Sandaracinus amylolyticus: one gene and its partner. The protein of the gene in region 1 interacts with the protein of each later gene in a pairwise test. Links are inferred from orthologs where the notes say so. Each region holds a gene or a part of one and is shown on either strand. Other genes may lie near its edges. The genes, in order: rlmB and DB32_RS18445.

Region 1 (15,294 bases):
TCGGCATGCTCTTCCAGAACTACGCGCTCTTCGACTTCATGACGGTGGGCGAGAACATCGCGTTCCCGCTGCGCCGATTGTTCTCTCTGGGAGAACGAGAGATCCAGGAGCGCGTCGCCGAGCGGCTCGCGCGGGTGTCGCTCCCGGGCTTCGAGCCGAGGCTGCCCGCCGGGCTCAGCGGCGGTCAGAAGAAGCGCGTCGGCGTGGCGCGCGCGACGGTGTCGCGGCCGCGCGTGCTGCTCTACGACGAGCCGACGGCGGGGCTCGATCCGGTGACGAGCCAGAAGATCTACGACCTCATCCGCGAGGAGCAGCGCACGCACCGCACGACCAACGTCGTGATCTCGAGCGACGTGCGCGGCCTGCTCACGATCGCGGATCGCGTCGGCATGCTGCACGGAGGCAAGCTGATCTTCGAGGGCACGCGCGAGCAGGCGCTCGCGTCCGAGGTGCCGGAAGTGCGGCAATTCGTGCACGGTCTGACCGACGGCCCGCTCTGACGAGTGTTCCTCGCGCCGCGGCGTCGCAGACTGAGCGGATGGAGGCGTGGATCGCGACGCGCGAGCTGCCGGACGCGGCGTGGATCGCGCTCGCGCTCTGCGCGCTCGAGATGCTCGCGCTGATGCTGCCGCGGAGGTGGATCGCGCGCCTCGCGTTCCTGCCGCTCACGGCCGAGCGGATCGTGCGCGTGCCTCCCGAGGTGCGCGTCGTCGACGTGCGCGCCGGATATCGGAGCGCGGCCGTGCGCGTGGCGCGAGGGCTCCCCGCGCGCGTCGCGATCGCCGACACGGTGCTCGCGACGTCGACGACGCGTCGCGGTCGATCGTTCTGCTGGGGAGAACGACGAAGGGCGTGGCCGGTGCGCGTCGATCTGGCCTGGGAGGACGACGGCGTGCACCTGCGCGCGCGGATGCTGCCCGTTCCGCTCGTGACGCCGCTCGTGCTCGCAGTGTCGATCGCCGAGGTGACGCTGCGCGCGTCGTCGTCGCTGCCGGCGATCGCGCTGCTCGCGGCGGCGGTGTCGGCGCTCGCGTGGATCGCGCAGCGCGCCGAGCCGCGGCCGACCGCGATCGAGCGTGCGTACGACGCGGTCGAGCGCGCGCTCACGCGACCGGCGCCCGCCGTGCGCGACGTGTCATCCTGCGCGCGATGAGCCCACTGCTCTACGCCGCGATGGCGCCGCTCTTGATCGAGACGATCGTCTTCTTCGCGCGTCCGCAGTGGCTCGCACGGCTCGCGTTCCTGCGCTTGACGCCCGAGCGGCGGATCACGCTGGACCGTCCGCGCGAGCACGATGGGCCGCGGAGCTATCGGTTCGGAAACGAGACCGAGGCCGCGCTCCCGACGTTCCCCGAGCGCGTCGATCTCGACGACGCCGTGCTGATGTCGAGCGGCGACGGGCGCTCGTTCGCGCTCCGCACCGCGTACGGTTTCTACCGTCGCGACCAGTGGCTCGTGCGGATCGATCTCGAGCGCACGGGGCGCGAGATCGTGCTGCGCGCGACGCAGGGGTTCGTGCCGATCACGATGCCGATCTTCGTGGTGGCCGCGGTGTGCGACGTGCTGTTGCGCGGGCACCACCGCCCGCTGATGACGATCGGCGTCTTCGGCGCCGTCGTCGCGCTGATGATCGCGGGTCAGCTCGTGTTCCGCCGCGCGGCGCGCGAGGCTGCGATCGAGCGCGCGTTCGACGCGATCGAGGAGACGCTGCGGCTCGGCTGACCGCGTTATGCTCGCGCCGCGTGAGCACGGGTGAGGACGAACCCTTCTACCTGAGCGTTCCGTCGCGCATCGGCGGCTCGCTGCTGCACGTCTCGGGCGAGCTCGGCGGGATGATCGTGCTCGCCGCGCGATTGCTGCGCCGCCTCCTGCCGCCGCGCGTGGATCGCGACGAGCTCGTGAAGAACCTGCACAAGACCGGCGTGCGCTCGGTCGGCATCGTGACGGTCACGGCGATCTTCGTCGGCGCGATCATGGTCATCCAGGCCGCGCCGCTCGTGATGCGCTTCAACGCGAAGGAGATCGTCGGCTGGGGCGCGGGCTTCGCGACGCTGCGCGAGGTCGGTCCGCTGCTGATCGCGCTGATGTTCAGCGGGCGCGTCGGCGCGAACAACACCGCCGAGCTCGGGACCATGGTGGTCACCGATCAGATCGACGCGCTGCGCGCGCTCGCGATCGATCCGGTCTCGTACCTGATCCTGCCGCGCGTGATCTCGATGATCGTGATGCTCTTCTTGCTGACGATCGTCGGCGACGCGGTCGCGATCGTCGGCGCGATCGGCGCAGCGAAGGTGCTGCTCGACGTCGATCCGCGCTCGTTCGTCAGCTCCCTGACCGTGCTGCTCGACGAGTGGGATCTCGCGACGGGGCTCATCAAGAGCGTCGCGTTCGGCGTGATGATCGCGCTCACCTCGTGCCACTTCGGGCTGAGCGTGAAGGGTGGCGCGCCGGGCGTCGGACGCGCCGTGAACGCGGCGGTCGTCGCGGCAGCGAGCGGCATCTTCGTGCTCGACTACTTCTCCACGTACCTGCTCGGATGAGCGGCTGGTCCCACATCGGCTCGCCGGCGGAGCTCTCCAGCTGATGAGCGCGCTCGAGACGATCGGAGCCCCGGTGCTGCACCTCGTGCGCGAGCTCCGCGACCTCTTCGCGATGCTCGCTCGCATCATCGTGCTCGCGATCCGCGGCCGTCGTGATCGCCGCACGATCGTCGAGCAGGCCTATCAGATGGGCAATCGCTCGGTGTTCTTCGTGAGCGTCACGATGGGCTTCATCGGCACCATCATGGTGTTCCAAGCGGGCCTGCAGGCGCTCAAGCTCGTGCCCGAGCTCAGCATGCTGGGCGCGACGTTCGCCGAGCTGCTGGTGCGCGATCTCGCTGCGTCGATCGGCGCGATGATGCTCGCGACGCGCGTGGGCGCGGGCATCGCCGCGGAGATCGGATCGATGGTCGTCACCGAGCAGGTCGACGCGATGCGCATGTGCGCCGCCGATCCGATCGAGTACCTCGTTGTGCCGCGCTTCCTCGCCTCGGTGCTGATGACGTTCTGTCTGCTGATCTGGGCAGCGGTCGTCGCGTTCGGCGCGGGGATGGTCACCGCGAACGTGGTGTTCGAGGTCAACTACGCGACGTTCGCGAACTTCTCGATGGTCGATGCCGGCGACGTGATCGTCGGGCTGACGAAGATGCTCGCGTACGGCGCGGCGATCCCGATCGTCAGCGCGCGCTGTGGGCTCACGACGTTCGGCGGCTCGGAGGGCGTGGGCTGGGCGACGACGAACGCGGTCGTGCAGAGCTCGCTCGCGGTCATCGTGCTGAACTTCGTGATCAGCAGCGTGGGCTTCCTGCTCTTCCCGGGCTGACGTGCCGATCCAGTTCAAGCACCTACGCAAGGCGTTCGGTCCGAAGGTCGTGCTCGACGACGTGTCGATCGACGTGAACGACGGAGAGTGCTTCTTCGTCATCGGCGGATCGGGCGTCGGCAAGAGCGTGCTGATCAAGCACCTCATCGGCCTTCTGCGCCCGGATTCCGGGGAGATCTGGCTCGACGGGCAGGAAGTCTCGCGCCTGTCCGAGGCCGACTTCCATCCGGTGCGGAAGCGCTGCGCGATGGTCTTCCAGAGCTCGACGCTCTTCGACTCCATGACGTGCGAGGAGAACGTCGCGCTCCCGCTGCGCATGCACCGCGGGCTCTCGCTGAGGGACGCGCGCGTCGAGGCGCGACGAAGGCTCGAGCAGGTCCACATGGAGGCGTTCGGCGATCGCTATCCGGCGGAGCTCGGCGACGGCATGCGCAAGCGCGTCGCGATCGCGCGCGCGTTGACGCTCGAGCCACGCTACGTGCTCTTCGACGAGCCCACGACGTCGCTCGATCCGGTGTCGGCGCGGCGCGTCGATCAGATGATCCGCGAGCTCTGCGATCGGCTCGGCGTGACCGCGATCGTCGTCTCGCACGATCTCACGTCCATCTTCACGATCGCCGACCGAATCGCGATGCTGTACAAGGGTCGCGTTCGCGTGGTGGGGACGCCCGAAGAGCTCCGGCGCACCGAGGATCCCGTGGTGCGCCAGTTCATCGAAGGCCGTTCCGAGGGGCCGTACGAGACATGAAGCTCTCGCTCGAAGCGCGGGTCGGCCTGCTGGTGCTCGTCGCGCTGGCGTTGCTCGGCGGCTTCGTGTTCCTGCTCGGCGGGATCGACTTCCGCGACGGCTTCACGATCTACGCGGACTTCGACAATCCAGGCGCGGTTCAGGCGGGCGCGCCGGTGCGCGTCGGCGGCGTGCGCGTCGGGAGCGTGGAAGAGGTGCGCTACATGGGCCGCCGGCTCGACCCCGAGACCGGACGCCGTCCGCTGGTGCGCCTCCGGCTCGAGATCGATCGCGACGTACGCGAGACGATCCACGACGACGCGCTGCTCTACGTGACCTCGCAGGGCGTGCTCGGCGAGCAGTTCATCGCGATCGATCCCGGCACCGCGGAGCGCCCGGCGATCGCGGAGGGCGCGATCCTCGACGGAGTCGATCCACCGCGCCTCGATCTCGCGCTCGCGCTCGGGTACGAGCTGCTCGAGGCGGTGGTCGACGGGCTGCGCACCAACCGCGAGGAGCTCGGCTCGCTGCTCGACGACATCGTCGCGCTCATCCACGCCGTGCGCGAGCTGCTCGAGCAGAACCGCGATCGCGTCGCGCACATCCTCGAGAACGTCGACACGGTCGCGGGCGAGGGCGTGGAGCTGCTGCGCGGCGCGCGGCGCGAGTACGTCGAGGGACCACGCCCGCAGCGCATGCTCGCGCGCCTCGACCGTCTGACCGCGACGCTCGATCGCGAGACCGGGCCGCTCGTGACCGACGTGCGCGAGGTCGCGAGCAGCGCGCGCGAGACGCTCGACGCGATCGGCCCCGAAGAGCGCGAGGATCTGCGCGAGACGATCCGCGCAGCAGCGCGCGTCGCCGCGACGGCCGAGCGCACTGCTGCGGATGCGGAGCGCATCGTCGCGCACGTACGCGGCGGGGAGGGCACGGTCGGCGCGCTGCTGATGGACGAGGAGGTCTACGACGATCTCCAGGAGCTCATCCGCGACCTGAAGCACAACCCGTGGAAGTTCTTCTGGCGCGAGTAGCGCGCTTCAGATCGACTCGGCGTCCACGAGGACGACGCGCTCGCCGATCACGTCGAGCCGCTCGGCGACGCGAGCGTGCAGATCGACGCGCAGCAGTCCCGGCTGTTCGTCCCGCGCGAGCGTGCCGGCGTTCAGGATCGTGAGCGCCGCGCCGAAGTGCCGGATCATGCGCTGATGCGTGTGCCCGCGCGCGACCCAGCGGATCTCGCGTCCGTCGAGCAGCTGCTGCAGCGCGGTGTTGCTCGCGAGGGCGTAGCCCTCGTCCCACGGGCGAACGCCCGCCATGTCGTCGTCGCCGAGCCCGTGGCAGAGGAGCAGCGGACCGGCGGGCGTTTCGTATCGCAGGGTGCGGGGGAGGGTGCGTACGAATGCGAGCGCGCTCGGGGAGAGCTCGCTCGTCGCGTGCGGGAGCTTGCGCATGGTGCGCTCGAGGAACCAGCGCTCGTGGTTACCCGCGACGACGTCGACGTCGGGCGCGCGGAGCTGGTCGAGGCATCGCTCGACGTCGCCCGGACCGTCGAGCACGTCGCCCACGACGAGGATGCGCTCGGCGCCCCACGCGCGGAGCGAGTCGAGCGCTCGCGCGAGCGCGAGGTGCTCGCCGTGCACGTCTCCGACGATCCCGAATCGCGCGAGGCGCATCGCCGGCGCGCTACGCGCCGCCTGCGTCGATCTCTTCAGGCGGTCCCGCGTCGGGCTCGTCGGGCGGCCCGGCGTCGGGCTCGTCGGGCGGTCCCGCGTCGGGCTCGTCGGGCGGTCCCGCGTCGGGCTCGTCGGGCGGCCCCGAGTCCATGCCCGGCGGCCCCGCGTCCATCTCGACCGGCGTGCCCGCGTCGATCTGCTCGCCCGCGTCGATCTCCATCGCCGCGTCCACGCCGACGCTCGCATCGGCGCTCGGCACGGTGCCCATGCCGAACCCGCTCAGGTCACTCGTGCACACGCCCATGTTGCACGCGAGCCCCGCCGAGCACTGCGTCGATCTCACGCACGCCGCGCCCTCCGCGAGGTTGCTCGGCGCGCCGCTGCAGCCGACGGCGAACAGCATCGTCGCGACGAGGCTCCACCACACACGGGCTGGGCGCATGCGACGAGCCTACGCCGCGCGTCGGATCGATCCAAGCGAGGCACCCAAGGTCGCGCCGAAGGGTCGTGTCCATGACCGCGCGACCCGCCTTCGCACGCGTGCTCGGCGCGTGTGTGGCCGGACGTGCGCAAACGCGCCGACGAAGCGGAAATCACTAGGAAACCGAGCGGCCGACGGCGTTGACACTCACAATTCGGCCCTGCTAGATTCGCCGGCGATATCGTCGAACAGGCATGCGCGACGAGATGGTCGGCGCGAGCCGACGCCGACGACCCTGACCCAGTGGATGTGCGGCCCGCCGCGAGCGGCGCCGAGAAAGCGCGAGAGCGGGAGAACCCGATGGCGGAGCAGAAGGAGTCCTCGGTCCTCTTCAACCTTCGGGAGCTGATGAACCTGGAGGAGCAGCGCATCAGCGACGAAGAGGCGACGAAGCGCAAGGCGGAAGAGGACGCGCGGCTCGCCCGGGAGGCCGAGGAGCGCAAGAAGCGCGAGGAGATCGCGGCGAAGCAGCGCGCCGAGGAAGAGGCGCGCGTCGCTGCGGAGCGCGCTGCGCGCGAAGAGGAAGAGCGCAAGGTCCGCGCGAAGGAAGAGGCCGAGCTGCGCATCCGCCTCGAGGCCGAGCAGAAGGCGCGCCTCGCGGAGCAGGAGCGCCTCCTCGCGCACGAGCAGGAGGTCAAGCGCATCGAGGCGACGCGCCGCAAGGGCGTCCACCCGGGCGTGTTCGCGGCGGTCGGTCTGCTCGTGGTCGGCATCGCCGCGGGGGTGTGGTTCGGCGTGGTCTCGCCGCAGCTCGAGGCGAACCGGATCGCGCAGGAGGCCGCGCAGCGCGAGGCCGAGCGTCGCGCCGCCGAGGCGCAGCAGCTGCAGGCGCAGGCCGACGAGGCGCGTCGCGCGGCGGAAGAAGCGCAGCGTCGCGTGGCCGAGATGGAGTCGCGCGCGGCGCAGCTCGAGGCGTCGGGCGACACGCAGGCCGCGGAGCAGGTGCGCGCCGAGGCGCGTCGCGTCCGCACCACCTCGCCGCGCCGCGCGGCGGCGTCGAGCGGCGCGTCGTCGGGCAGCCGCAGCAGCGGCAGCACGGGCTCGTCGGGCGGCGGTCGCCGCGGCGGGGACGACGACGATCCGTTGGCGGGCCTCGAGGGGCTCTGAGCCTTCGCGAGATCGGGTGAGACGAGGGGCTGCGCGAGTGATCGCGCGGCCCTTCGCGCTTTCGGGGCGCGGAGTCCGTGGTATGCAGCGCGCCATGATGCGATCGGGTCGCGAGCGCCTGGTGTTCCCGCTCGACGTCGAAGATCTCGCGGAGGCGCGCCAGTGGATCGCGCGGCTGCGCGATCACGTCGGGGTCTTCAAGGTCGGGCTCGAGCTGTTCACCGCGATCGGGCCCGACGCGGTGCGCGCGGTCCACGACGCGGGCGCTGCGTGCTTCCTCGATCTCAAGCTGCACGACATCCCCGCGACGATGGCGGGCGCGACCGCGAGCGCGGTGCGCCTCGGCGTGCGGTACCTGACCGTCCACGCGGCAGCGGGCCCCGCGGCGCTGCGCGCGGTCGCGGGCGCGGCGGCAAACAGCGGGACGACGTTGCTCGCGGTGACGGTGCTGACGAGCCTCGATCGCGGCGAGCTCGACGCGATCGGCATGCGCGGTGAGCCGGCCGACGCCGCGACGCGCCTGGCCGGGGTCGCGCGTGACGCGGGCGTGCTCGGCCTCGTGTGCTCGCCGCACGAGGTCGCGACGCTGCGCGGTGTGGTCGGGGAGGGCGGCGTGATCGTCGTGCCGGGGGTGCGTCCCGCCGGCGCGGATGCCGGTGATCAGCGTCGCGTCGCGACGCCGACGGATGCGATCGCGGCGGGCGCGGATCTGCTCGTCGTCGGTCGACCGATCCGCAACGCGCGCGATCCCGAGTCCGCCGCGCGCGCGATCGCGAGCGAGATCGAGGCGGCGATCCGATGAAGCGCGTCGTCGCAGGGCCGCGCGCGGTGATCGAGGCGCTGCGGGCGCGCGCGGGCGCGATCCACGTCATCTACGTCGAAGAGGGCGCGAAGCCGAGTCGCGAGCTCGAGACCGAGCTGCGCGCGAAGAACGTGAAGGTCGAGCCGCGCCCGCGCGCCGAGCTCGAGGCCCTCGCGCCCGACGGACGGCACCAGGGGATCGTCGCGATCACCGGCGAGTACCCGTACGCGTCGCTCGAGGAAGCGCTGGTCGCGGCGCGCGAGCGCCCGCTCTTCGTCGCGCTCGACGAGATCACGGATCCCCACAACTTCGGCGCGATCGTGCGCAGCGCCGTCGCGTTCGGCGCCGACGGCGTCCTGACGCTGAAGGACCGCGCCGCGCCGGTCACGCCGGTCGTCGTGCGCGCGAGCGCGGGCGCGACCGAGCACGCGCGCATCGCGCGGGTGACGAACCTCGCGCGCACCCTCGCGTCGCTCGCCGAGGATCACGAGATGCAGATCGTCGGTCTCGCGATGGACGGCGACGTCGCGATCGACGAGCTGCCCGCCGCGGAGCGCGGTCGCGTGCTGGTGATCGGCTCCGAGGGCAAGGGCATGCGGCCGCTGGTGCGCAAGCAGTGCACCGTCGTCGCGCGGATCGACATGGAAGGTCCCGTCGCGTCGCTCAACGCATCGGTCGCCGCGGGCATCGCGCTCCATGCCGCGAGCCGCGCGCGGGCGCGCGAGCTCAGCGAGTGACGTCGAGCTCGCGCGCGAGGCGCTGCATCGCCTCGCGCAGCTCGGCGTGGATCACGAGATCCGCCTCCTGATCCGCGACCGTCGCCTCGCGGTTGATCACGACGACGCGCGCGCCTGCTGCCCGTGCGCGCGGCGCGAGCCCCGCGACCGGCCACACCTCGAGCGACGTCCCGAGCACGACCAGCAGATCGCAGCGATCCACGGCGCGCTCCGCCTCCGCGAAGTCGTCCGCGAGCGCCTCGCCGAAGAGCACCACGTCGGGCTTCACGAGCCCGCCGCAGCGATCACACGTCGGCACGCGCTCCCGCGCGCTCGCGCCCGGCGGCACGTCGTCGAAGAGCCGCAGCGTGTCGAAGCGCGCGCCGCACGTCGTGCAGCGCGCCGTGCGCCAGGTGCCGTGCACCTCGAGCACGCGCCGCGAGCCCGCGCGCTGGTGCAGACCGTCGATGTTCTGCGTGACGATCGCGTGCACGAGCCCGCGCGCCTCGAGCTTCGCGAGCACGCGGTGCGCGACGTTGGGCTCGGCCTGACCGAGCGCGCCGAAGCGCTCCGACCAGAACCCGTAGAACGCCGCCGGATCCGAGCGGAACCCCGAGATCGAAGCGACCTGCATCGGGTCGTGCTTCGCCCAGAGCCCGCTGCGCGGGCTGCGGAAGTCGGGGATCCCCGAGTCCGTCGAGACCCCCGCGCCCGTGAGCGCGACGGTGCGCTTGCTCTCGCGCAGCCACGTCCCGAGCTCTCGCACGCGCTCGTTCGTGCTCATCCCTCGCGCTCCGCGCCGAGCGCGCGCCGCAGCACCGCCTCGACCCGATCGAGCACCTCGACGTGATTCCGCAGCAGCGCGACGCCGTGCGCGCCGCTCTCGACGATCATGGGCTCGGTCGACGTGATGCGACCCATCGCGCTCGCGGTCTCCACCGAGTCCGGCTCCTCGCGGGCGACGACCGCAAGGAAGTCGTGCCCCGCGAGCGCGAGCGCCGGTGTGATCGCGTCGAACCCTCGGTACGCGCGACCGGGCGAGATCGCGACCACCGGCCCGATGCCCTCGCTGCGCGCGCTCGCCGCGATCACCGCGGTCGATCCGATGCTCGATCCCACGAGCCCGACGCGCGCGGGGCGCACGCCCGACGCGTCGCCGCGCACGAACTCGATCGCCGCGATCACGTCGTCCGCGGTGCGCGCCCACGTCGCGTCGTCGAAGTCGCGCCACGAGAGCGTCGCCCCACCGTCGCCCTCGGTGCTCGCGCCGTGGCCGCGCAGATCGATCGCGAGCGTCGCGATGCGCGGCGTGCGCTCGAGCCGCTCGAGCAGCGGGGCCCACTCGCTGCGATCCGAGCCGAGCTGGTGCACGAGGATCACGAGGGGCGCGTCGGGCGCGGCCGCGGCGCGCAGCGTGCCGGTGATCGTCACGCCGTCGGAGGTCGTGAAGCGCACGTCGCGCGGCTCGGGCGGAGGCGCCTCGGGCTCGCTCGGGGTCGGCGGCGCGGGCGCGGCAGGGGCCGCGGCCGGACGCTCGCTCGCGCGCTCCGCGGGCTCGGCGCGCGTGCACGCGAGCGCGACGATCGACGTCGCGAGGATCGGCGCGAGCCAGCACGTTCGGCGGCGCATGCGCGCACTCTACCTTCGCGTCGCGATTTCGTCGTCGGCCTTCGAATGGTGGCGCGATCTCCACGCGTCGACGGAGCGGAGGGCCGCACCTATGATGCCTCGCGATGACCCGGACCGCGGCGGCGCTGGTGATCGGAAACGAGCTCCTCACCGGCAAGATCCAGGAGGCGAACGTCGCGTTCCTCGCGAAGGAGCTCTTCGCGCTCGGCATCTCGCTCCGTCGCGTCGTGATGTGCAGCGACGAGGCCGACGTCATCGCCGAGGACCTCAACCTGCTGCGCGCGCGCCACGACCTCGTGTTCACGAGCGGCGGCGTCGGCCCCACCCACGACGACCTCACGATCCCCGCGATCGCGCAGGCGTTCTGCCGGCCCCTCGTGCGCGATCCGGTGCTCGAGCGGATGATCCGCGAGCACTTCGGCGCGCGCACCACCGACGGACACCTGCGCATGGCCGAGCTGCCCGAGGGCGCCGAGCTCGTCGCGAACGATCGCATCACGTGGCCGGTGCTGCGCGTCGACAACGTGTTCGTGATGCCCGGCGTGCCCGAGATCTTCCGGCTCAAGTTCGAGCTCGTGCGCGATCGCCTCGGGCGCGACGTGCCCTTCGTGTCGCGTGCCATCTACACGCGCTGCGACGAGGGCGAGATCGCGGCGCTGCTCGAGCGCGTCGAGCGCGCGTTCCCGGGCGTCGCGATCGGCAGCTACCCGCGCATCGGCGACCCCGAGTACACCGTGAAGCTCACGTTCGACGGCCGCGACGACGCGCTGGTGAAGCAGGCGCTCGAGGCCTGTCTGAGCGAGCTGCCGACCGAGAAGATCGTCCGCGCGGACCGCTGAGACGACGAAGACCCCGAGCGGCCGGAGCCTCTCGAGGTCTCGTCGCGACGTCCGCGCCGGCTCTCAGTACGCGTTCTGGCGGACCTTCCGACCGAACACGGTCAGGAAGATGATCCACAGGTCGAAGAAGAGGCCCCACCGGCGGATGTACTCGAGGTCGTGCTCGATCCGCTTCTCCATCTTCTCCAGCGTGTCCGTCTCGCCGCGCCAGCCGTTCACCTGCGCCCAGCCGGTGAGCCCCGGCTTCACCTTGTGGCGCAGCATGTAGCCCTGGATCCGCTTGCGATACTCCTCGTTGTGCGCGACCGCGTGGGGGCGCGGACCGACGAGGCTCATCGAGCCGCCGACCACGTGGAAGAGCTGCGGCAGCTCGTCGATCGACGTGCGCCGGATGAACTTCCCGATCGGCGTGATGCGCGGGTCGTCCTTCGTCGCCTGCTTCACGACGGGCCCGTCCTCCGCGACGCGCATCGAGCGGAACTTCAGCACCTCGATGACCTCGCCGTTGAGGCCGTAGCGGCGCTGCTTGAAGAAGATCGGGCCCTTGCTCGTGAGCTTGATGATCACCGACACGACGATCATCACCGGCGACGCGACCAGCAGCGCCATCGTGCCGAGCACGACGTCCTCGAGCCGCTTGAGCACTCCGTCGACGCCGTAGAACGGCGTCTCGAAGATGCTGATCACCGGCAGGTCCCCGAGGCTGCTCCAGCGACCGTGGAGCAGGTCGAACACGAAGAAGTCGGGCACCAGGTACACGCTCGCCGTCGAGTCCGCGAGACGACGCAGCAGGTCCTGCACGCGCGGCTCGGCGCGCAGCGGGAGCGCGATGTACACCGCGTCGATCTCGCCGCGCTTGCTGCGCTCGACCACGTCCTCGAAGGTGCCGACGAGCTGCGCGCGACCGGTCGGCAGCTCGGGCAGACGGTCCGGCGTGCGGTCGTCGAAGAACCCGAGGATGTTCATGCCGAGCCACGGCGACGTCGAGATGCGCCGCGCGAGCATCTCGCCGATCTCGGTGACGCCGACGATCGCGACCTGCCGCGTGTTCCGGCCCTGCTCGCGCAGCCTCCGCAGCGTCAGCCGCGCGACGATGCGCACGCTGCACATCGCGAGCGGCGAGAGCACGAACCACGTGATCGTCGCGACGCGCGAGAACTCCTCGCTCAGCTTGAGCAAGAAGGCGACGCCGAGGAGCATCGGGATGACGGGCACCCACGTGCCCCACACCCGCATCAGCTCCTTCGGGATCGGTACGCCGCGCCAGGTCTGGTAGAGACCCGTGGTCTCCGCGACGAGGAGGTACGCGAGCACCGCGAGCAGCGTCGCGACGGTGTCGTCGGTCCGCCAGTCCGCCTGGTCGTAGAACCAGACCGCAGCGACGTAGCCCGCGATGATGCAGACGGTGTCGGCGAGCCGCGCGAGCCCCGCCGTGTTCCCCCCGCCCGTTGGCCGAATCAGCCCCGTTTTCCTGGCCATAGTCAAAACGAGACGAGGTGCCCCGGTCCCCTGGGAGCGCCCGTCGCCACCGTCTCCGGTCTCCCCGCCTCGACGCGGATGATGAGCAGCTACTGTGCCGGGTCGCCGTCGCTTTCCGATGCTGCGGATCGCGCGGCCGACGGTGTCACAAACCGCGCGCGACGTCGACCGTCGCGAGCGTGATCGTCGCGCGCACGCCACATTCCGGGGGCTCGCCGTTCCGTTCTGCTACGCATGCGCCCGCCATGATCCGAAGCTCGTTGTGGTTCGCGTTGCTCGCGGTCGTTGCGCTGCTCGTCGTTCCTGCGTCCGAGGTCGCTGCGCAGGACGCGCCGCCCACCGTCGCCTCCATGCGAGAGGAGGTCGCACGGCTGCGCACGTCGCGCCCCGCCGCCGTCCCCGAGGGCACGCTCACGAGCATCGAGTACCTGCTCGACGTCGCGGAGCGGATCGAGCGCGGCGAAGGGCCGCAGTCCGCGCGCTGGCGCGCCACGGCCGCGCGTTATCTCGCGGCGGTGCGCGAGGGCCGCGACCCCTACGTGGGCGAAGCGAATCGCATCACGAACCGCGGTTACGTCTCGCCGGTCTCGGAGACGCGCCAGGGATACGCGATCTACCTGCCGCCGAACTACGACCCGAGCCGCCGCTATCCGCTGCTGATCATGATGCACGGCGGATCGAGCAACGGGAACCTGTTCCTCGGCGTCGTCATGGGGAACAACATGGACTGGCTCACGTACTCGCAGCACCTGTGGGACGAGTACGAGCCGCGCTGGTCCCCCGAGTGGATCGTCGTCGCGCCCGACGGGTTCGGTCAGGTGCTGTGGCGATGGATGGGCGAGCAGGACGTGCTCGACGTCGTCGACGACGTGCAGCGCCACTACTCGGTCGATGCGAGCCGCGTCGTGCTCGGTGGGCTCAGCAACGGCGGGCTCGGCGCGTACGCGATCGGCATGCGCCACGCGTGGCGCTTCTCGATGGTCATGGCGATCGCGGGCGCGCCGAGCTGGGTGCAGTACGCGGGCGGCTCGCCGACGAGCGACGAGATGCGCCTGCTCCACCAGGTCAGCGGCATGCACCTCGTCGAGAACTCGCTGAACACCGAGTTCCGCTTCTTCCACGGCTCGCGCGATCCCGGCCCGATGCGCCCGCGCTACGTGACCGAGATGGAGGAGCACATGCGCGGGCTCGGGCTCGAGCCTCGCGTGCGCTGGTACGACTTCGGGCACGACCTGCTCTACCTCGTGCACCGCCACGGCCGCGCGTACCCCGACTGGGCCCAGTTCACCCAGCAGTCGCGCCCCGCCGACGTGCGCGTGGTGAGCGCCGACTACCGCGCCAACCGCCAGCACTGGGTCACGATCACGCGCATCGAGGGGTACCCGCGGCTCGCGAAGGTGCGCGCCCACGCCGAGGAGGGCGCGATCACGATCGAGACCGAGCACGCGCGCGAGGTCGCGCTCGATCTGCGCGACGCACCGGTGGGCGAGGGCGACGTGCTGCGCATCAGCGCCGACGGCGCGGAGGTGTATCGCGGCGCGCGCGGTCCGCTCGGTCACGTGATCCATCTGTCGCGCGTCGACGGCGCGTGGCGCCTCGGGTTCCTCCCGCGCGAGGAGGGGCGGCTCGAGAAGGTGCCGGGGCTCTCGGGGCCGCTGACCGATCCGTATCGCGACGGGATGATCCACGTGTACGGCACGCGCGATCCCGAGCGCACCGAGGCGCTGCGCGAGGCCGCGCAGCGCGGCGCGCGCGGATGGCCGCTCTGGCTCTGGCAGCACCAGCAGCGCGTGGTCGCGGACACCGACGTGACCGACGCGATGATGGCGCGCTCGCACCTCGTGCTCTACGGCACGCCGGGCTCGAACGCGCTGATCGAGCGCATGCAGGATCGCTTGCCGATCCGCGTCACGAGCGAGGGCGTGCAGGTCGGCTCGCGCACCTATCGCGCGCAGGGCGTGGGCACGCGCTTCGTGTACCCGAACCCGCTCGCGCCGAGCCGCTACGTCATCGTACAGGCGGCGCCGACGGTCGAGGCGGTCGCCGCCGGGCACAACCTGCCGGACTTCCTGCCCGACTGGGTCGTCTACGAGGGACGCACCACGCGCACGCGGCAGCGCCTGATCAGCGGGCGCAACGGACAGCTCGCGCAGGGCTTCTTCGACGATCAGTGGGCGCTGCCGGAGAGCGGCGCGAGCGCGCGCATCGACGCGCGCCACGACGTGCTCGGCGGAGGCGAGGGCGAGATCCTCTACGCGCAGGCCGAGATCGACGGCGCGCAGAGCGCAGCGCCGCCGATCGACGAGACGCCCGAGGAGCGCGCGCGGAGGCTCGAGCTCAACGCGCGGATCGGCGCGCCGGCGGACTTCGTGATCCCGAGCGCGGTGCTCGCGCAGGATCCCGCGCCGGTGCTGCCGCCCGCGCAGGTGCCCGCGGCGCCGCCGCTCCCTCGGCGCTTCCTCGCGCCCGCGAGCGACC
Region 2 (15,349 bases), 550 kb from region 1 along the record:
ACGGTGCCGAGCTCGGTGCCGCCGACGCTGCTCACGCGCCGCGGTCGTCCGGTCGCGGCGCAGCCGCTCGAGGTCGCGCGGCTCGAGTCCGCGTACTTCGTGTGGATCGGGGCCGACCCGCTCGCGGGATCACCCGTGGTCACGATCGAGCGCGAGACCGCGACGGACACCTGGGAGACGGTGGCGCGCCCCAGCGGCCGCGCGGTGGGCGAGGGCGACGTGCTGCTGACGTGGACTCCGGATCCGCTCTCGGGCGACGGCGCGCGCACGCACTACTGGGCCGCAGAGTGGCAGGCGGTGGGCTGGCTCGACGACGCCGCGGGCACGTACCCGCTCGCGCCTCGTCGCGGCGCGCCGGTGGGGGCGTATCGCTTCCGCGTGGTCGGGCCGGGCTACGAGATCACGAGCGAGCCGTTCCGCGTCTCGCCGGCGACGCTGGGCGTCGTCGTGAGCGACACGTCGATCGAGGTGAGCGCGAGCGCGCCGTTCGGGTATCGACTGCTCGACCTCGAGAGCGGCGCGACGCGCCCCGCGCCGCTCCGCGGCGAGACGATCGAGGTCGCGTTCGACGGCGGCGCGCCGACCGAGATCACGCTCGATGCGTCGGGCCGCGGCACGCTCTCGCCGCCTGCGAGCTGGACCTCGCTGACCGTGACCGACACCCACGGGAACAGCGGCACCGCGACGCGCTGATTGGCTCCCCGCGACGTGTCGGGCGCGCCCTTGACACGTCGCGTCAACACGCGCACATGCACGCGCGAACGCCATGACCGACGCCGGACGGATCCTGCTCCTCGAGAACATCCACCCCGACGCGCGCGCGAACCTCGAGGCCGAGGGCTTCGAGGTCGAGCTCCTCAAGAAGGCGCTGCCCGAGGACGAGCTCTGCGAGCGCATCAAGGGCGTCGTCGCGGTCGGCCTGCGCAGCAAGACGACGATCACGCCGAAGGTGCTCGCGGCCGCCGACAGGCTGCGCGCGATCGGCGCGTTCTGCATCGGCACGAACCAGATCGCGCTCGACGAGGCGAACCGTCGCGGCATCCCGGCGTTCAACGCGCCGTTCTCGAACACGCGCAGCGTCGCCGAGATGATGATGTGCGAGATCGTGATGCTCGCGCGTCGCTTCGGCGATCGGAACAACGAGATGCACCGCGGCGTGTGGACGAAGAGCGCCGAGGGCTCGCGCGAGATCCGCGGCAAGACGCTCGGCATCGTCGGCTACGGGCACATCGGTCGTCAGGTCGGCGTGCTCGCCGAGGCGTTCGGCATGAACGTGCTCTTCTTCGACGTGTCGGCGCGCCTGCCGATGGGCAACAACCGCGCGGCGCAGAGCCTCGAGGAGCTGCTCGAGAAGTCCGATTTCGTGACGCTGCACGTCCCCGAGACGCCGTCGACGAAGGACATGATCGGGCAGAAGCAGATCGCGCTGATGAAGAAGGGCGCGTACCTGATCAACGCGAGCCGCGGCACCGTCGTCGACATCCCGGCGCTCGCGGAGGGGATCAAGACCGGTCACCTCGGCGGCGCGGCGATCGACGTGTTCCCGGTCGAGCCCGAGGGCAACGACGGTCGCTTCGTGAGCGAGCTGCAGAGCCTGCCCAACGTCGTGCTCACGCCGCACATCGGTGGCTCGACGGCGGAGGCGCAGGTCGCGATCGGTCACGAGGTCTCGAACACGCTGATCCGCTTCCTCAAGTACGGCGCGACGAACGGCGCGGTGAACTTCCCGAACGCCGAGCTGCCGAAGCGCGACGGCGTGCACCGCTTCACGCACGTGCACCGCAACGTGCCGGGCGTGCTGCGCGACGTGAACCGCATCGTGTCGGAGGCGAGCGCGAACGTGGTCGGTCAGGTGCTCGCGACCGACGCGAACATCGGCTACCTCGTGATGGACGTGTCGGAGGAGACGGCGCGTCGCGTGGGCGAGGAGCTCTGCCAGCGCATGGCGGAGCTGCCGACGACGATCAGCGCGACGCTCCTGTACTGAGCTGCCGGAGGGGTCTTGGAAGACCCCTCCCCCCGACCGGCGAAGCCGGATCGGGGCCCCCCTCCCCAAACGCTGCGCGCGGGGCCCCAGCCCCGCTTGCTCTCTTGCGGCGGCCGGATCCGATCGATTGGGCCCTCCCGGCGCACACGAGCTCGTCTGGCGGCGGTCGTCGACGATGCCGTTTTGACGAAATCGTCTGGCGGCGGGTGTCGACGCTGCCTTTTTGACGAAATCGTCTGGCGGGGGGTGTCGACGCTGCCGTTTTTGACGAAATCGTCTGGCGGCGGGTGTCGACGCTGCCGTTTTTGACGAAATGGTCTGGCGGCGGGTGTCGACGCTGCCGTTTTTGACGAAATGGTCTGGCGGCGGGTGTCGACGCTGCCGTTTTTGACGAAATGGTCTGGCGGCGGCCGTCGGCGACCACGTTTCTGACGCGCTCGTCCGGCGCGCTTCGATGTGTGCTTATCGAAGCACGAGCTCGAGGCGGGGGCGCCGACGGGGCTCGAGGTGTCGCGGCGTCGCGACCGTGAGCGCGTGATCGGCGCGCACGACGAGCTCGATCGTGCGCTGTGCCTCGATGGGGATCGTGATCGTGATCGGGCGTGCCGCGCCCGTCGTGACGCGCGCCCGCGCGAGCTCGTGACCATCGGGGCGCGTGATCGTGATCGTGCCCTCGCGCGCGCGACGCGTCGCGGGATCGGGCGCGTGCAGCACGAGCACCGCGCGCTCCGGCGCGTCGAGCAAGGGATCGAATCGCAGCCACAGCGCGCCGTGGCGCGCGCCGCCGATCGTGATCGCGTCGTCGCCGCGCTCGAGCGCGCGAGGCGCGCCGTCCTCGGTGATCGCCCAGCTCTCGGGCGCACGATGCGCCGCGTGCCCGGCGCTCGGCGGCAGGCCGCCACACGCCCCGTCGAGGCCGCACACGCGCCCCTCGCCGCACGCGAGCGACGACGCGCACGGCACGCTCGACGCGCCGCATCCGAGCGCGGTCAGGAGCGTCGCGGCGAGCAGCCATCGCATGGGTGTCACGGTACCGGTGTCGCGGCCCGGTGTGCTACGTAGCGAACAGATGGTGGAGGTCAGGATGCGCGGAGTCGTTCGTGCCGTGGGCGCTCTCTTCTGCGCGCTCGCGATGGTGGCGTGCGGTGGCGAAGAGCGCGCGGCGGAGCCCGCCCCGGCGCCCGAGGGCGCAGGCAGCGGCGCGCCGACCACCGCGCAGGCGCCCGCGCCCGGGGGAGGCTGTGGTGATCCCGCGGCGGCGCGCGAGGTCGCGGAGGATCCGTCGTTCGAGCTTCGCGCGACCGCGAGCGGGCCCTATGCACCGGGTGAGGAGGGCCGCTTCGACATCGCGCTCACGCCGCGCGGCAACTACCACGTGAACACGCAGTACCCGATGGCGATCCGCCTCCAGGGCCCCGGCGACGTCGCGTTCCAGCGCGCCGAGCTCGGGCCCGACGACGCGGCCGAGATGGTCGAGCCGCGCGCACGCTTCCAGGTGCCCTTCACCGCGCGCGCGGCGGGCGAGCACCGCGTCGTCGCGGAGGTCGACTTCGCGGTGTGCACGCCGGAGTCGTGCATGCCCGACTGCCGCACGCTCGCGCTCGTCCTGCCGGTCGGCGGCGCCGCCGCGCCCGCCGAGGGCGCGACCGCGACGCAGTGATCGCCGCGCCGTGATCGCGATCGCCTCGATGCGTCGAGGCGGCGCTCTCGGTCCCCAAAACCTTCCGACACGGAGCTCGCCGAACCGCATGGAGAACGGCCCCAAGCTGGACAGCTCGGAAGTCCTGGAGCGCATCGGCGCCTCGATTCGCGATCGCTTCGCGTCGCAGAAGCGCGTGCTCTCCTTCGAGGAGTACCTCGCGCTCTTCCGCCAGCACCCCTGGCGTCACAGCCGCGACGCGGCGCGTTACCTGCGCGACTGCTTCGATCACTTCGGCAAGGAGACGCTATCGAAGCCCGGTGGCCCGCAGACGCGGTTCAAGCTGTTCGATCTCGCGTTCCTGAAGGAGACCGACGGGCGCCGCCGCCACGACTACCTCGTCGGCCACGAGGACATCCAGCAGGCGTTCTATCGCGTGCTCGGCAACTTCGTGCGCGAGGGCCGCATCAACAAGCTCGTGATGCTGCACGGCCCGAACGGCAGCGCGAAGACGACCTTCGTGCACTGCATGATGAAGGGCCTCGAGGCGTACTCCGAGACCGACGACGGCGCGCTCTACGTCTTCTCGTGGATCTTCCCGCGCGGCCGCGACGGTCGCACCGTGGGCTTCGGCTCGAACGACGACTCGATGATGCGCGACGGATCGTTCGCGCACCTGCCCGACGCGCAGATCGATCTGCGCATGGTGAGCGAGCTGCGCGAGAGCCCGCTGCTGCTCCTGCCGCGCCCCGAGCGCCGTCGCCTGGTGCGCGACGCGTACGAAGCCGCGAACATCCAGGAGGTGCCGACCGCGCTCGTCATGGAGGGCCAGCTCGGCGCGAAGAACAAGCAGATCTTCGAGGCGCTCCTGACGGCGTATCGCGGTGACCTGCGCCGCGTGCTCGCGCACGTGCGCGTCGAGCGCTTCTACGTGTCGGAGCGCTATCGCCAGGCTGCCGTGACGGTCGGCCCGCAGATGGCCGTCGACGCGCAGGAGCGACAGATCACGATGGATCGCTCGCTCGCGGCGCTGCCCGCGTCGCTCGCGTCGCTCTCGCTGTACGAGACGCACGGCGAGCTCGTCGACGCGAGCGGTGGCCTGCTCGAGTTCAGCGATCTCCTGAAGCGTCCGCTCGACGCGTGGCGCTATTTGCTGCTCGCGGTGGAGGAGGGCGAGATCGCGCTCGCGCAGAGCGTGCTCCCGCTGAACGCGGTGTTCGTCTCGACGTCGAACGACATCCACCTCAAGGCGTTCCGCGAGCACCACGAGTACCGCTCGTTCCGCGGCCGGCTCTCGCTGGTGCGCGTCCCGTACCTCCTCGACTACAAGGCCGAGCAGGGCATCTACGACGCGCAGATCGTCCCGCAGGTGCGCACGCACGTCGCGCCGCACGCGACGTACGTCGCCGCGCTCTGGGCCACGCTCACGCGCCTCCGTCGCCCGCAGACCGAGAGCTACGAGAACAAGAAGCTCGGGCAGCTCGCGTCGTCGCTCACGCCGATCGAGAAGGCGGAGTACTACGCGGACCTCGTGATCCCGAACCGCTTCTCGAACGAAGAGTCGCAGATCCTCCGCGCGAACTTCGCCGAGGTGAAGCACGAGACCGACACCTGGCCGAACTACGAGGGCTCGACCGGCGCGTCGCCGCGCGAGATCCGCGTGCTGCTGCTCGACGCGGCGCAGGACCCGGCGTTCAAGTGCCTCTCGCCGCTCGCGGTGCTCGCGCGCATCCGCGAGCTCTGCGAGGCGGACGACTACGACTTCCTCAAGGAGACGCCGGAGGGCGGCTACCACGATCACCGCGGGTTCGTCGACGTCGTGCGCGAGCGCTGGCTCGATCGCGTCGACGACGAGTTCCGCAGGAGCACCGGCCTCGTGGAAGAGACGCAGTACCTCGATCTCTTCGACAAGTACGTCACGCACGTCTCGAACTGGGTGAAGCGCGAGCGCGTGTACAACCCGGTCACCGGGCAGTACGAGGAGCCCGATCAGAAGCTGATGGAGAACGTCGAGGGCATGCTCGGCGTGCAGCGGAACAACGACTCGTTCCGGCGCGATCTCATCAGCGCAGTGGCCGCGCACGCGCTCGATCATCCCGGCGAGAAGGTGAGCTATCCGCGCCTCTTCCCGCGCTACATCCAGCAGGTGCGCGAGGCGACGTACGGCAAGCGCAAGAAGCAGCTCGCCGAGATCGCGCGCGACGTGATCGCGACGGTGAACGCGGAGACGGCGCACCTCGACGCGGAGCGCATCGCGCGCGCGAAGGGCACCGTCGAGCGGCTCGAGAAGCAGGTCGGTTACGCCGAGCCGTCGATCCGCGACGCGATCGGCGAGCTGCTGCGGCGTCGCTACGAGCCGTAGCGAACGGCCTTTCTGTCGAGTGGAGGGGGCGATGGACGGGACGGGGCTCGCGCTCGATCGGATGCGCTACCAGCGCGTCCCTCCACAAGGTGCGCGCGTCGACGACGTCTCGACGCGCGCCCAGCAGCACTGGGACGTGGTCGACGAGGCGGGCACGACCATCGCGCGCGCCGAGGTGTTCGAGGGGCGCGAGCAGTGGGGCGTGCGACTGCTCGACCGCGCGCCGCACCTGCACGACTCGGATCTGATCCGGCTCGTCGCGCACCTGCTGGTGTGGCACGCGCAGTGTCGGACCGAGACCGTCGACGTGGTGCTCGCGCGAACGCACGAGCACCACACGCTCGTGCGCGTCAGCGGAGACTACGTCTGAAGCTCGCGATCCTCGGGTCCGGCACCGCGATCCCGCATCCGCGGCGCGGCGCGAGCGGCTACGCGCTGATCGCGCCGAGCGGCGAGGTGCTGCTGATCGAGTGCGGTCCGGGCAGCACGCGACGATGGCCCGCGTTCGGGATCACGTTCGAGCGCGTGCGCGGCATCGTGGTGACGCACCACCACGTCGATCACTGCGCGGATCTCGCGCCCGTGATGTTCGGTCGCAACGTGCCCGATCCGCCGGTGCGCACGCCGCTCGCGATGCTCGGCCCGGTCGGGCACCACGCGCTGATCGACGGGCTCGAAGGTCTCTACGGCAGCGCCGTGATGGATCCTCTCGGCATGCGCGAGGTGATCGAGCTGCGCGACGGGGATCGCCGCGTGGTCGGGCCGTTCACGATCGACGCGCGCGAGGTGCTCCACGTCGCCGGCTCGCTCGGGCTGCGCGTGACGTGCGGTGGGCGCGTGCTCGCGTTCAGCGGCGACAGCGGCAAGTGCCCCGAGCTGACGGCGCTGTGTCGCGGCGCCCACGTGGCTTTGCTCGAGTGCAGCTATCCCGCGTCGCGCGCGACGACGAAGCACCTCAACACGCGCACGGCCGCGGAGACCGCGGTGGACGCGAAGCTCTCGCGCGTGGTGCTCACGCACTTCTATCCGCAGTGCGACGACGTCGACGTCGCGGGCGAGGTGCGCGCCGCGGGCTACACGGGCGAGCTCGTGCTCGCCGAGGACGGCTTGGTCCTCGACGTGTAGCCCCAGTGGTCCACTTGGCACGCTCCGTCGTGGGAGCACGTGGGTGCTACATTCGCGCGACCCATGCGCGTTCGTCTCCACGTCAACGTCGATCACGTCGCGACCATCCGTCAGGCGCGCGGCACCGAGTACCCGGATCCCGTCGAGGCCGCGATGCTCTGCGAGTGGGCGGGCGCGCACGGCATCACGGTCCATCTGCGCGAGGATCGGCGGCACATCCAGCTGCGCGACGTCGAGGTGCTGCGCCGCACCGTGAAGACGATGCTGAACCTCGAGATGGCGGCGACCGAGGAGATGGTTCGCGTCGCGCTGCAGGTGCGGCCCGATCTCGTCACGCTGGTGCCCGAGCGCCGCGAGGAGCGCACGACCGAGGGCGGGCTCGACGTGCGCGGTCAGCTCGCCGCGCTGCGCGGCGTGCGCGAGCGCCTCGACGCGAGCGGCATCCCGACGAGCTTGTTCGTCGATCCCGACGCGGATCAGGTGCAGGCGTCGATCGAGACCGGCGCCGCGATGATCGAGCTGCACACCGGCGACTACGCCGAAGAGGCGCGCCGCGGCCACTCGACGAGCGAGCTCGAGCGCCTCGCGCGCGCCGCGAGCTACGCGCGCATCCACGCACCGTCGATGAAGGTCGCCGCGGGGCACGGGCTCACCGCGCGCAACGTGGTGTCGCTGGTGGCGCTCGTGCCCGAGCTGGTCGAGCTCAACATCGGCCACGCGCTGATCTCGGACGCGGTGCTCGTCGGTCTCGATCGCGCGGTGCAGCGCTTCCTGCGCGCGATCGAAGAGGGCGAGCAGCTGCGGTAAGCGGGCAGGGCGATGCTGCCGCTCGTCGGACGAGACGAATCGAGAGCGATCGACGCGAAGGCGATCGCGGCGGGCGTGCCCGGGCTCGTGCTGATGGAGAACGCGGGGCGCGGCGCGACCGACGTGCTGTGCGCGCGGTTCGCGGATCGGCTGCGTCGTCCGCTCGTCGTCGGGGGGCTCGGGCAGAACGGCGGCGATGCGTGGGTGGTCGCGCGGCACCTCCTCGTGCGCGGCGTGTGCGCGGAGTGCGTCGTGCTAGGCGATCCCGCGAAGGTCGCGGGGGATGCGAGGGTGAACCTCGACGCGCTGCGCGGCCTCGGCGTCGACGTGCGCGCGGTCGCGGAGAGCGATCTCGAGCACCTCGAGTCGCTCGCGGCGCGCGCGAGCGTCATCGTCGATGGCCTCTTCGGCACCGGTCTGGATCGCGTGATCGACGGGTTCCGCGCGGACGCGATCCAGCGGCTCGCGGCGACCGAGGTGCCGTCCTTCGCGCTCGATCTCCCGAGCGGGCTCGACGCGCAGACGGGCGCGGTGCTCGGTGTCGTGCTGCCCGCGCGCGTGACCGCGACGTTCGCCGCGCACAAGCGCGGGCTGCACCAGCACCCGGGCGTGGATCACGCGGGCGACGTCGTGCTCGTCGACATCGGTGTGCCCGCGCCGCGCGACGCGCGCGCGTCGCTCCTCGAGCGTTTCGATCTCGCGCGGCTCGTGCCGCGGCGCGCCGCCGACGCGCACAAGGGCAGCGCGGGGCACGTCGCGATCTTCGCGGGTTCGCCGGGTCGCACCGGCGCGGCGTTGCTCTCCGGGCTCGGCGCGATGCGCGCGGGCGCGGGGCTCGTCACGCTCGCCGCGCGCGGGGCGGCGCGCGCCGCGCTCGACACGAAGGTGATCGAGCTGATGACGAGCGAGATCCCCGAGGCGCTCGAAGCCGGTGTCGCCGCCGCGCTCCGAGAGTGCGAGCAACGCGACGCGGGCGTGCTGGGCCCCGGCGTCGGCCTCGACGCGACCGCGCGCGCCTACACGACGCGCGTCGCGATCGAAGCGACGATCCCGCTCGTGCTCGACGCCGACGCGCTCAGTGCGCTCGCCGGCGATCCCACCGTGCTCACGAAGGCGCGCGCGCCGCGCGTGCTCACGCCGCACCCCGGCGAAGCCGCGCGTCTGCTCGGCACGACGAGCGCCGAGGTCCAGGCCGCGCGTTATCACGCCGCGGAGCAGCTCGCGGCGCGCACCGGGCAGGTCGTCGTGCTCAAGGGCGCGCGCACGATCATCGCGTCACGCGAGCGTCTCGCCGTGTGCCCCGCGGGGACGCCGGCGCTCGGCGTGGCGGGCACGGGCGATGTCCTGAGCGGCGTGATCGCGGCGATGCTCGCGAGCGCGAGCGAGGGCGACGTGTTCGACGCGGCGTGTGCCGGCGTGCTCGCGCACGCGATGGCCGGGGAGCTCGCCGCGGTCGCGGATCGTGGGCTCTTCGCGCGCGAGGTCGCGGACGCCGTGCCGCACGCGCTCGCGCGGTCGCGCGCTCACGCCGCCTCGGCGACGTAGCCTTCGCGGTCCGCGTACTCCTCGAGCTTCCGCTTCATCGCGCGACGCGCGCGGTGCAGGCGCGACATCACGGTGCCGATCGGACAGCCGATCGCGTCGGCGGCGTCGCGGTACGAGCGCTCCTCGAGATCGACGAGCACCACGACGCGCCGGAAGTCCTCGGGCAGCGCGTCGAGCGCGGCCTGCACCTCGTCGCCGAGCGACTCGCCCGGCGCGTCCGCGATGTGGCCGTCCCAGCCCTGCGCGCGCAGCTCCTCGGCGTGCACCGCCTGCAGGATGTCGCGCTCGCGGCGCTTGCGGCGATACCCGTTGATGAACGTGTTGAGGAGGATGCGATGCATCCACGCGCGCCCGTTCGTGCCCGGCTCGAAGCGATGCCAGAAGGTCCATGCGCGCATGACCGCGTCCTGCACCAGGTCCTCCGCTTCGGCGCGTGAGCCGGTCAGTCGGAGACCGGCGCCGACGAGCTCGCGTCGGTGGCGAAGCACCTCGCGCTCGAAGTCGACCAGCTGGCAGGCACGCGTCTCTCGCTCGACGTTCATCGGGACCTCCCGAGCACGCCCGTCGAGCAAGGGCCGGACCACGCGCGATCCGGCCTTGTTTTCTCGATGATCGCGCGTGTTCCGCGCGAGGTGCACGAGCCGTCGAGCTGCCACGATGTCGATGGCCAGCCACGACGTCGTGTCAGCCTGTCAGCGCCGATGATCCGCTGACGGAGCGTCACGGGCACGCGCCGTTCGGCGCGCCCGGCGTGCCGTAATACGGGCCGCCTGCGGTGCTCGAGTACGTCGCGCTCATGCTCGCGGGACACCAGTTGCTCATCGACGCGTTCTCCGCGATCGGCCGCGAGTCGGGGAACTCGGTCGAGTACTTCAACACGCTCGTCGCGGACGTCCACGTGACCGAGTCGATCGTCGTCCCGCCCGCGATCAGCTCGAGCGTGTCGCCGCTGTTGTCGAGCACGATGCCCGAGCCGGTGTACGAGAGGTCGTAGACGAGCCCGCGGTTCTCGGCGGCGACGGTGCTCTGCGCGAGCACGAAGCGCGCGCCCGCCGGGAGGACGTGACCCGCCGGGATCGTGTACGTCGCAGGAGGGCTCGAGATCACGAGCCCGCCGAGATCGACGAGGCAGTCTCCGGCGTTCAGCAGCTCGATCCACTCGCCGCGATCCTCGGTGCCGGTCTCCGTCCGGATCATCACCTCGACGATCGCGAGGTTCGTCGCGGTCGGCGGGCAGGTCGGCGGCCCCGAGTCCATCCCGCCGGCGTCGGTGCCGGAGTCGATCGGCATCCCGCTGTCGCGTGGGCCCGAGTCGATCACCATCGCGTCGACGCTCGCGTCGCGTCCCGCGTCGCGACCTGCGTCCGCCACCGCGCCGTCGAGGTTGCCCCCGTCCTGGCCGCGGCCCGCGTCCTCGACGCCGCCGCTGCCGGTCGCGCAGCCGCTCCCGATCATCGCGCACGCCACGATCGCCCACAGCCACCGCATCGCCCGTCTCTCGCCGCCTCGCGCTCGCATCCGCCTCGGCCTCCGTGGATCGAAATCAGGGTGCGGGGATCGCCGGCGCACCGGCCGCCGCGGACTCCAGGAACCCGCGGATACGCGCCTGCGCGCTCGTGTCGTCGAACACTGCGAAGTGCCCCTCCGACGGATACTGCAGCAGCCCGGCCGTCGCCTGCCCGCCCGCGACGTTCGCGCTCACCGCGCCGCTCACGGCCGCGATGCCGAGCAGACGGTGCGCCGGGATGCTGCGCGCCACCGGCTCGACCTGCGGCACGCGCATCGACGTCGCGAGCGCCTCGATCGATCCCGGCGGCGAGAACTCGTCCATCAGGCCCTCGGTCGAGAGCACGCTCTTCGGCGCGAACCCCGGTCGCGGCGACGCGAACGCGAGGTGCCCGAAGTTCGAGCCGTCGCTCGCGTCGATCCACGACTGCACCAGCGTGATCACCGGATGCTCGAAGCCGAAGTGCTCCGACTCGAACGCATCCTGCACCGACACGCCCGGGAGCTGGAGCGCCACGCGCACGACGTCGGGGATCGAGATCGGCTCTTCCTTCTCGAGCAGCGCGTACGCGAGCACCGCGCTGCCCGCGCTGATCACCGCCGCGCTCACTCCGTCGTCGATGCCCAGATAGACCGGCCCGACGAGCCCGCCCTGCGAGTGCCCGAAGAAGAACACGCGCTCGGGGTCGAAGCGGATCTCGCGCCCGGCGCGATCGGCGACGCGCATCGGCACCACGAGCCCGGGCACGACGCGCGCTTGCTGCACGATGTCGAGCGCGCTCTGGCGGTTGTTGTCGCGCGCGGCGTCGGGGTTCTGGATGTTGAAGAAGAGGATCTCCGGCGAGCCCCCGGTCGGGTTGCGCGCGCCGTGGTGGATCTGATCGATGCCCATCGTCGCGATGCCCGCCGCCGCGAGTCGCGTGCCCGTGCCGTCGTCGATGAACGAGCGATAGTCGCCGCCGGTCCCGTGCGCGTAGAGCACCAGCGGATAGCCGCTCTCCGGCATTTCGCCGAGCGGCACCGTCAGCGCGAAGCGCGCGTCGTACTCGCCGTGCACGACGGGCTCGCCGTCGGCGCCGGGCTCCATCGCGCCGCCCTGGGACGCGTAGGGCAGCTCGCCCTCCTGGAAGATCGGCACCGGCCCGTACGTGCCGCGGAGCTCGGTGTACGACGCGCGATCGACGCGCATCCACGTCGCGTCGCGCGGCGTCGGCGCGGGATACTCCGCGTGCATCCAGTCGCGGAACAGCGCGAGCTCGGCGACGGGATCGTGCGTCGTGAACACCGCGAGCGAGAGCACGTCGTCGGTCGCGATCCCGGCCTCGGCGAGCGCATCGAGCGCGGGCTGGTACGTCGCGCGCGCCGTCTCGATCGTCGCGTCGCCGCCGCCCGCGATCATCGCCTCGAGATCGGTGTCGCGCGCGAGCGTCTCGCCGGTCGTGGCGCGCACGCGACGCGTGACCACCGCGGCGTAGCGGCGCCCGCCCGCGAGCGGGATGCCGTGCACCGGCCGCAGCGCGATCGAGCTCGCGGGCCAGAAGATCGTCGCGCGCTCGTTCGCGACGACGACCATCGGATGCCGCTCGAGGTACGTGTCGCTCTCGGGATCGAGATCGACGACGAACACGCTCGCGTCCTCGCGCACGCTGGCCTCGGGGCTCACGGGCAGGCTCGCGGGATCGATCGCGCGCGAGAAGCGGAAGTAGATCGCGCCGTTCGTCCCGAAGCCGCGCAGCCGCGCGGTGGCCGCGTCGACGTAGCGCTGCACGAGGCGATTGCCGCGCGGGTTCGGGAACGTGCGCACGTCGATCGTGCCCTCGCTCGTGCGACGGAGATCGCTCGGCCACGGCAGATCCAGGAGCGGCTCGTCGCCGGTGCGCGGCACCTCGAAGATCGCGCGCGGCGGTCCGGCGTCGGGCGCGCCTGCGTCGACCGCGGGCGTCGACGCGTCGGCGTCGTCGAGCGGCGCGGGCCCGCACGCGACCGAGAGCGTCGCGAGCGCGAGCGCCATCGCGAGCCGGAGCTTCGCCGCGCAGCGCTCGCTCGCGCCGTGTCGTCGCTCGTCGCGGGCTGGACGGCGATCGCACGACGAACGCCTGCACCGCGCCGCGAGCGCTCGAAAAGCCAAGGCCTCCATCCCGCGACACTGTACCGCTTGTCGCCTCCGCGACTCCACAGGGGTCCATTTCCCATTCGCGCGCGGGGGAATCCGATCCGCTCCTTGACGCTCGTGGCGCTGCGCCACCATAGTTCCCGCACTTTTCACGAGGGAATCTCCGGATGGCCAGGACGTACGCCGATCTGCTGCAGGACGTGAAGGGCTCGGTGCAGCAGGTCTCGCTCGAGGAGATGAAGCGCCGGCTCGAGGCGCGCGAAGGATACGTCTTCGTGGACGTGCGCGAGAAGGACGAGTGGCGGCAGGGCTACGTGCCCGGCGCGCTGCACGTGCCGCGCGGCTTCCTCGAGATGCAGGCGGAGTCGAAGCTCCCGGACAAGAAGGCGAAGATCGTCGTGTACTGCGCGGGCGGCGTGCGCAGCGCGTTCGCCGCGAAGACGCTCGCGGAGCTCGGCTACCAGCACGTCGAGAGCGCGAACCCCGGCTTCGTGCGCTGGAAGGATCTCGGCTATCCGCTCGAGAAGCCCGCGGAGCTCACGCCCGCGCAGCTCGATCGCTACTCGCGCCACATCCTCCTGCCCGAGGTCGGCGAGCGCGGGCAGGAGCGCCTGCTCAACGCGCGCGTGCTGCTGCTCGGCGCGGGCGGTCTCGGATCGCCGGCCGCGCTCTACCTCGCGGCGGCGGGCGTCGGCACGATCGGCATCATCGACAACGACGCGGTCGACGCGTCGAACCTGCAGCGTCAGGTGCTCCACGGCACCGATCGCGTCGGCACGCCGAAGGTCGAGAGCGCCGCGCGCACGATGCAGAACCTCAACCCCGACGTGAAGGTGATCCCCTTCCAGTCGCGGCTCACGAGCGCGAACGTCGACGAGGTGTTCGATCACGGCTGGGACGTGATCGTCGACGGCCTCGACAACTTCCCGACGCGCTACCTCGTGAACGACGCGAGCGTCTGGAAGAAGATCCCGGTCGTCCACGGATCGATCTTCCGCTTCGACGGACAGGTCACGACGTTCTGGCCCGAGAAGGGCCCGTGTTATCGCTGCCTCTATCCGGAGCCGCCGCCCGCGCACCTCGCGCCGAGCTGCGCGGAGGCGGGCGTGCTCGGGATCCTCCCCGGCGTGATCGGGACCATCCAGGCGACCGAGGCGATCAAGATCATCCTCGGCAAGGGCGAGCCGCTCGTCGGCCGCCTGCTGACGTACGACTCGATGAAGATGCAGTTCCGCACGCTGAAGCTGCGTCGCGATCCCGAGTGCCCGGTCTGCGGATCGAGCCCGACGATCCACGAGTACATCGACTACGAAGGCTTCTGCGCGCGATAGCTCCTCGGGATCGCCACGAGCGCGCCATCACGCGCGATCACGATCGCGTGCCATGAGCACACATCGTGATCGCGCGGCGATCGTCGGGCTCGTGACGATGGTCGTCGTCGCATACCTGGGCGCGTACTGCGCCGCGCGCGCCTCGCACCGACTCGTTCACGAGGTGTCGTTCGACGGCAGCGCGAGCGAGATTCACCGCGTGTGCGCGGGCGACGACGCGACGGTGCTCTGGGAGCTCCCGTTCGTGCCGCTCGCGCGCATCGAGGGCTGGCTCTGGTACCTCGACTGACGCGCTATCATTCGCCCGTGAGCCGCGACGTCGATCCCCGTGCGGAGGAGCCCCCTCGCGCGCCTCCTCAGGACGCGTGGGACGGCATGTCGAGCGCGGAGCGCGCCGCCGTCGTCGAGTCCCTGCCCGCGGCGATGACCGACGCCGAGATGTCGCCGCCCGAAGGTGACGCGCACTACGACGCGAAGAACGACGCGCGCGAGACGTTGCGCGAGTGGTTCCGCCGGCTCGGCAAGAGCGTCTACGTCGCGGCGGAGCTGACGACCTACTACCCCGACGAGCCTCGCTTCGCGCCCGACGTGCTGGTCGTGCGCGACGTCGAGGTGCGCGAGTGGATGAAGTGGGTCGTGAGCGCCGAAGGGAAGGGCCTCGACTGGGTGCTCGAGGTCCACGTCGGCGGCGACCGCAAGAAGGACGCGGAGCGCAACGTGGCGCGGTACGCGCGCCTCGGCATCCCCGAGTACTTCGTCTACGACCGCGCTCGCCAGCGGCTCGCCGGGTTCCGGCTGCCTTCGCCGAGCGCGCGCGCCTACGTGCCGATCGTGCCGCAGCTCGGGCGCTACGCGAGCGAGGTGCTCGAGCTCGACCTCGTGATCGAGGCCCAGCGGCTCCGCTTCTATCGCGCGAGCGCGGAGCTGCTGACCC

The links.
Region 2: the proteins of rlmB (region 1) and DB32_RS18445 interact in binary tests that used the Escherichia coli proteins (3 or more experiments, as listed by UniProt). The link is inferred for Sandaracinus amylolyticus from one-to-one orthologs.

What each region holds. Positions count from the first base shown.
Region 1 is NZ_CP011125.1:4,886,898-4,902,191, reverse strand. Bases 7,124-10,019 are described here. They hold rlmB (23S rRNA (guanosine(2251)-2'-O)-methyltransferase RlmB), read left to right. Parts: upstream 7,124-8,149; coding sequence 8,150-8,890; downstream 8,891-10,019. Other genes in these bases: DB32_RS20725 (alpha/beta hydrolase), read right to left, coding at 9,650-10,019; DB32_RS20730 (SIR2 family NAD-dependent protein deacylase), read right to left, coding at 8,880-9,653; pyrF (orotidine-5'-phosphate decarboxylase), read left to right, coding at 7,446-8,153; DB32_RS20745 (hypothetical protein), read left to right, coding at 7,124-7,351. Also shown: DB32_RS20790 (ABC transporter ATP-binding protein), read left to right, coding at 1-500; DB32_RS20785 (hypothetical protein), read left to right, coding at 539-1,153; DB32_RS20780 (hypothetical protein), read left to right, coding at 1,150-1,722; DB32_RS20775 (MlaE family ABC transporter permease), read left to right, coding at 1,743-2,540; DB32_RS20770 (MlaE family ABC transporter permease), read left to right, coding at 2,584-3,363; DB32_RS20765 (ABC transporter ATP-binding protein), read left to right, coding at 3,365-4,111; DB32_RS20760 (MlaD family protein), read left to right, coding at 4,108-5,121; DB32_RS20755 (metallophosphoesterase family protein), read right to left, coding at 5,128-5,763; DB32_RS48380 (prolipoprotein diacylglyceryl transferase), read right to left, coding at 5,774-6,205; more of DB32_RS20745, read left to right, coding at 6,545-7,123; more of DB32_RS20725, read right to left, coding at 10,020-10,498; DB32_RS20720 (competence/damage-inducible protein A), read left to right, coding at 10,603-11,337; DB32_RS20715 (undecaprenyl-phosphate glucose phosphotransferase), read right to left, coding at 11,401-12,816; DB32_RS20705 (extensin family protein), read left to right, coding at 13,062-15,294. UniProt on the Escherichia coli protein: Specifically methylates the ribose of guanosine 2251 in 23S rRNA.
Region 2 is NZ_CP011125.1:4,337,049-4,352,397, forward strand. What follows is about bases 7,248-10,198. They hold DB32_RS18445 (bifunctional ADP-dependent NAD(P)H-hydrate dehydratase/NAD(P)H-hydrate epimerase), read left to right. Parts: upstream 7,248-7,932; coding sequence 7,933-9,465; downstream 9,466-10,198. Other genes in these bases: DB32_RS18440 (pyridoxine 5'-phosphate synthase), read left to right, coding at 7,248-7,920; DB32_RS18450 (sigma-70 family RNA polymerase sigma factor), read right to left, coding at 9,444-10,007; DB32_RS18455 (lamin tail domain-containing protein), read right to left, coding at 10,186-10,198. In the rest of the region: DB32_RS49985 (neutral/alkaline non-lysosomal ceramidase N-terminal domain-containing protein), read left to right, coding at 1-693; serA (phosphoglycerate dehydrogenase), read left to right, coding at 767-1,987; DB32_RS18415 (hypothetical protein), read right to left, coding at 2,450-3,007; DB32_RS18420 (hypothetical protein), read left to right, coding at 3,093-3,647; DB32_RS18425 (PrkA family serine protein kinase), read left to right, coding at 3,736-5,988; DB32_RS48335 (hypothetical protein), read left to right, coding at 6,020-6,358; DB32_RS48340 (MBL fold metallo-hydrolase), read left to right, coding at 6,274-7,113; more of DB32_RS18440, read left to right, coding at 7,177-7,247; more of DB32_RS18455, read right to left, coding at 10,199-10,953; DB32_RS46870 (alpha/beta hydrolase), read right to left, coding at 11,009-12,982; molybdopterin-synthase adenylyltransferase MoeB, read left to right, coding at 13,252-14,415; DB32_RS18470 (hypothetical protein), read left to right, coding at 14,468-14,704; DB32_RS18475 (Uma2 family endonuclease), read left to right, coding at 14,722-15,349. UniProt on the Escherichia coli protein: Bifunctional enzyme that catalyzes the epimerization of the S- and R-forms of NAD(P)HX and the dehydration of the S-form of NAD(P)HX at the expense of ADP, which is converted to AMP.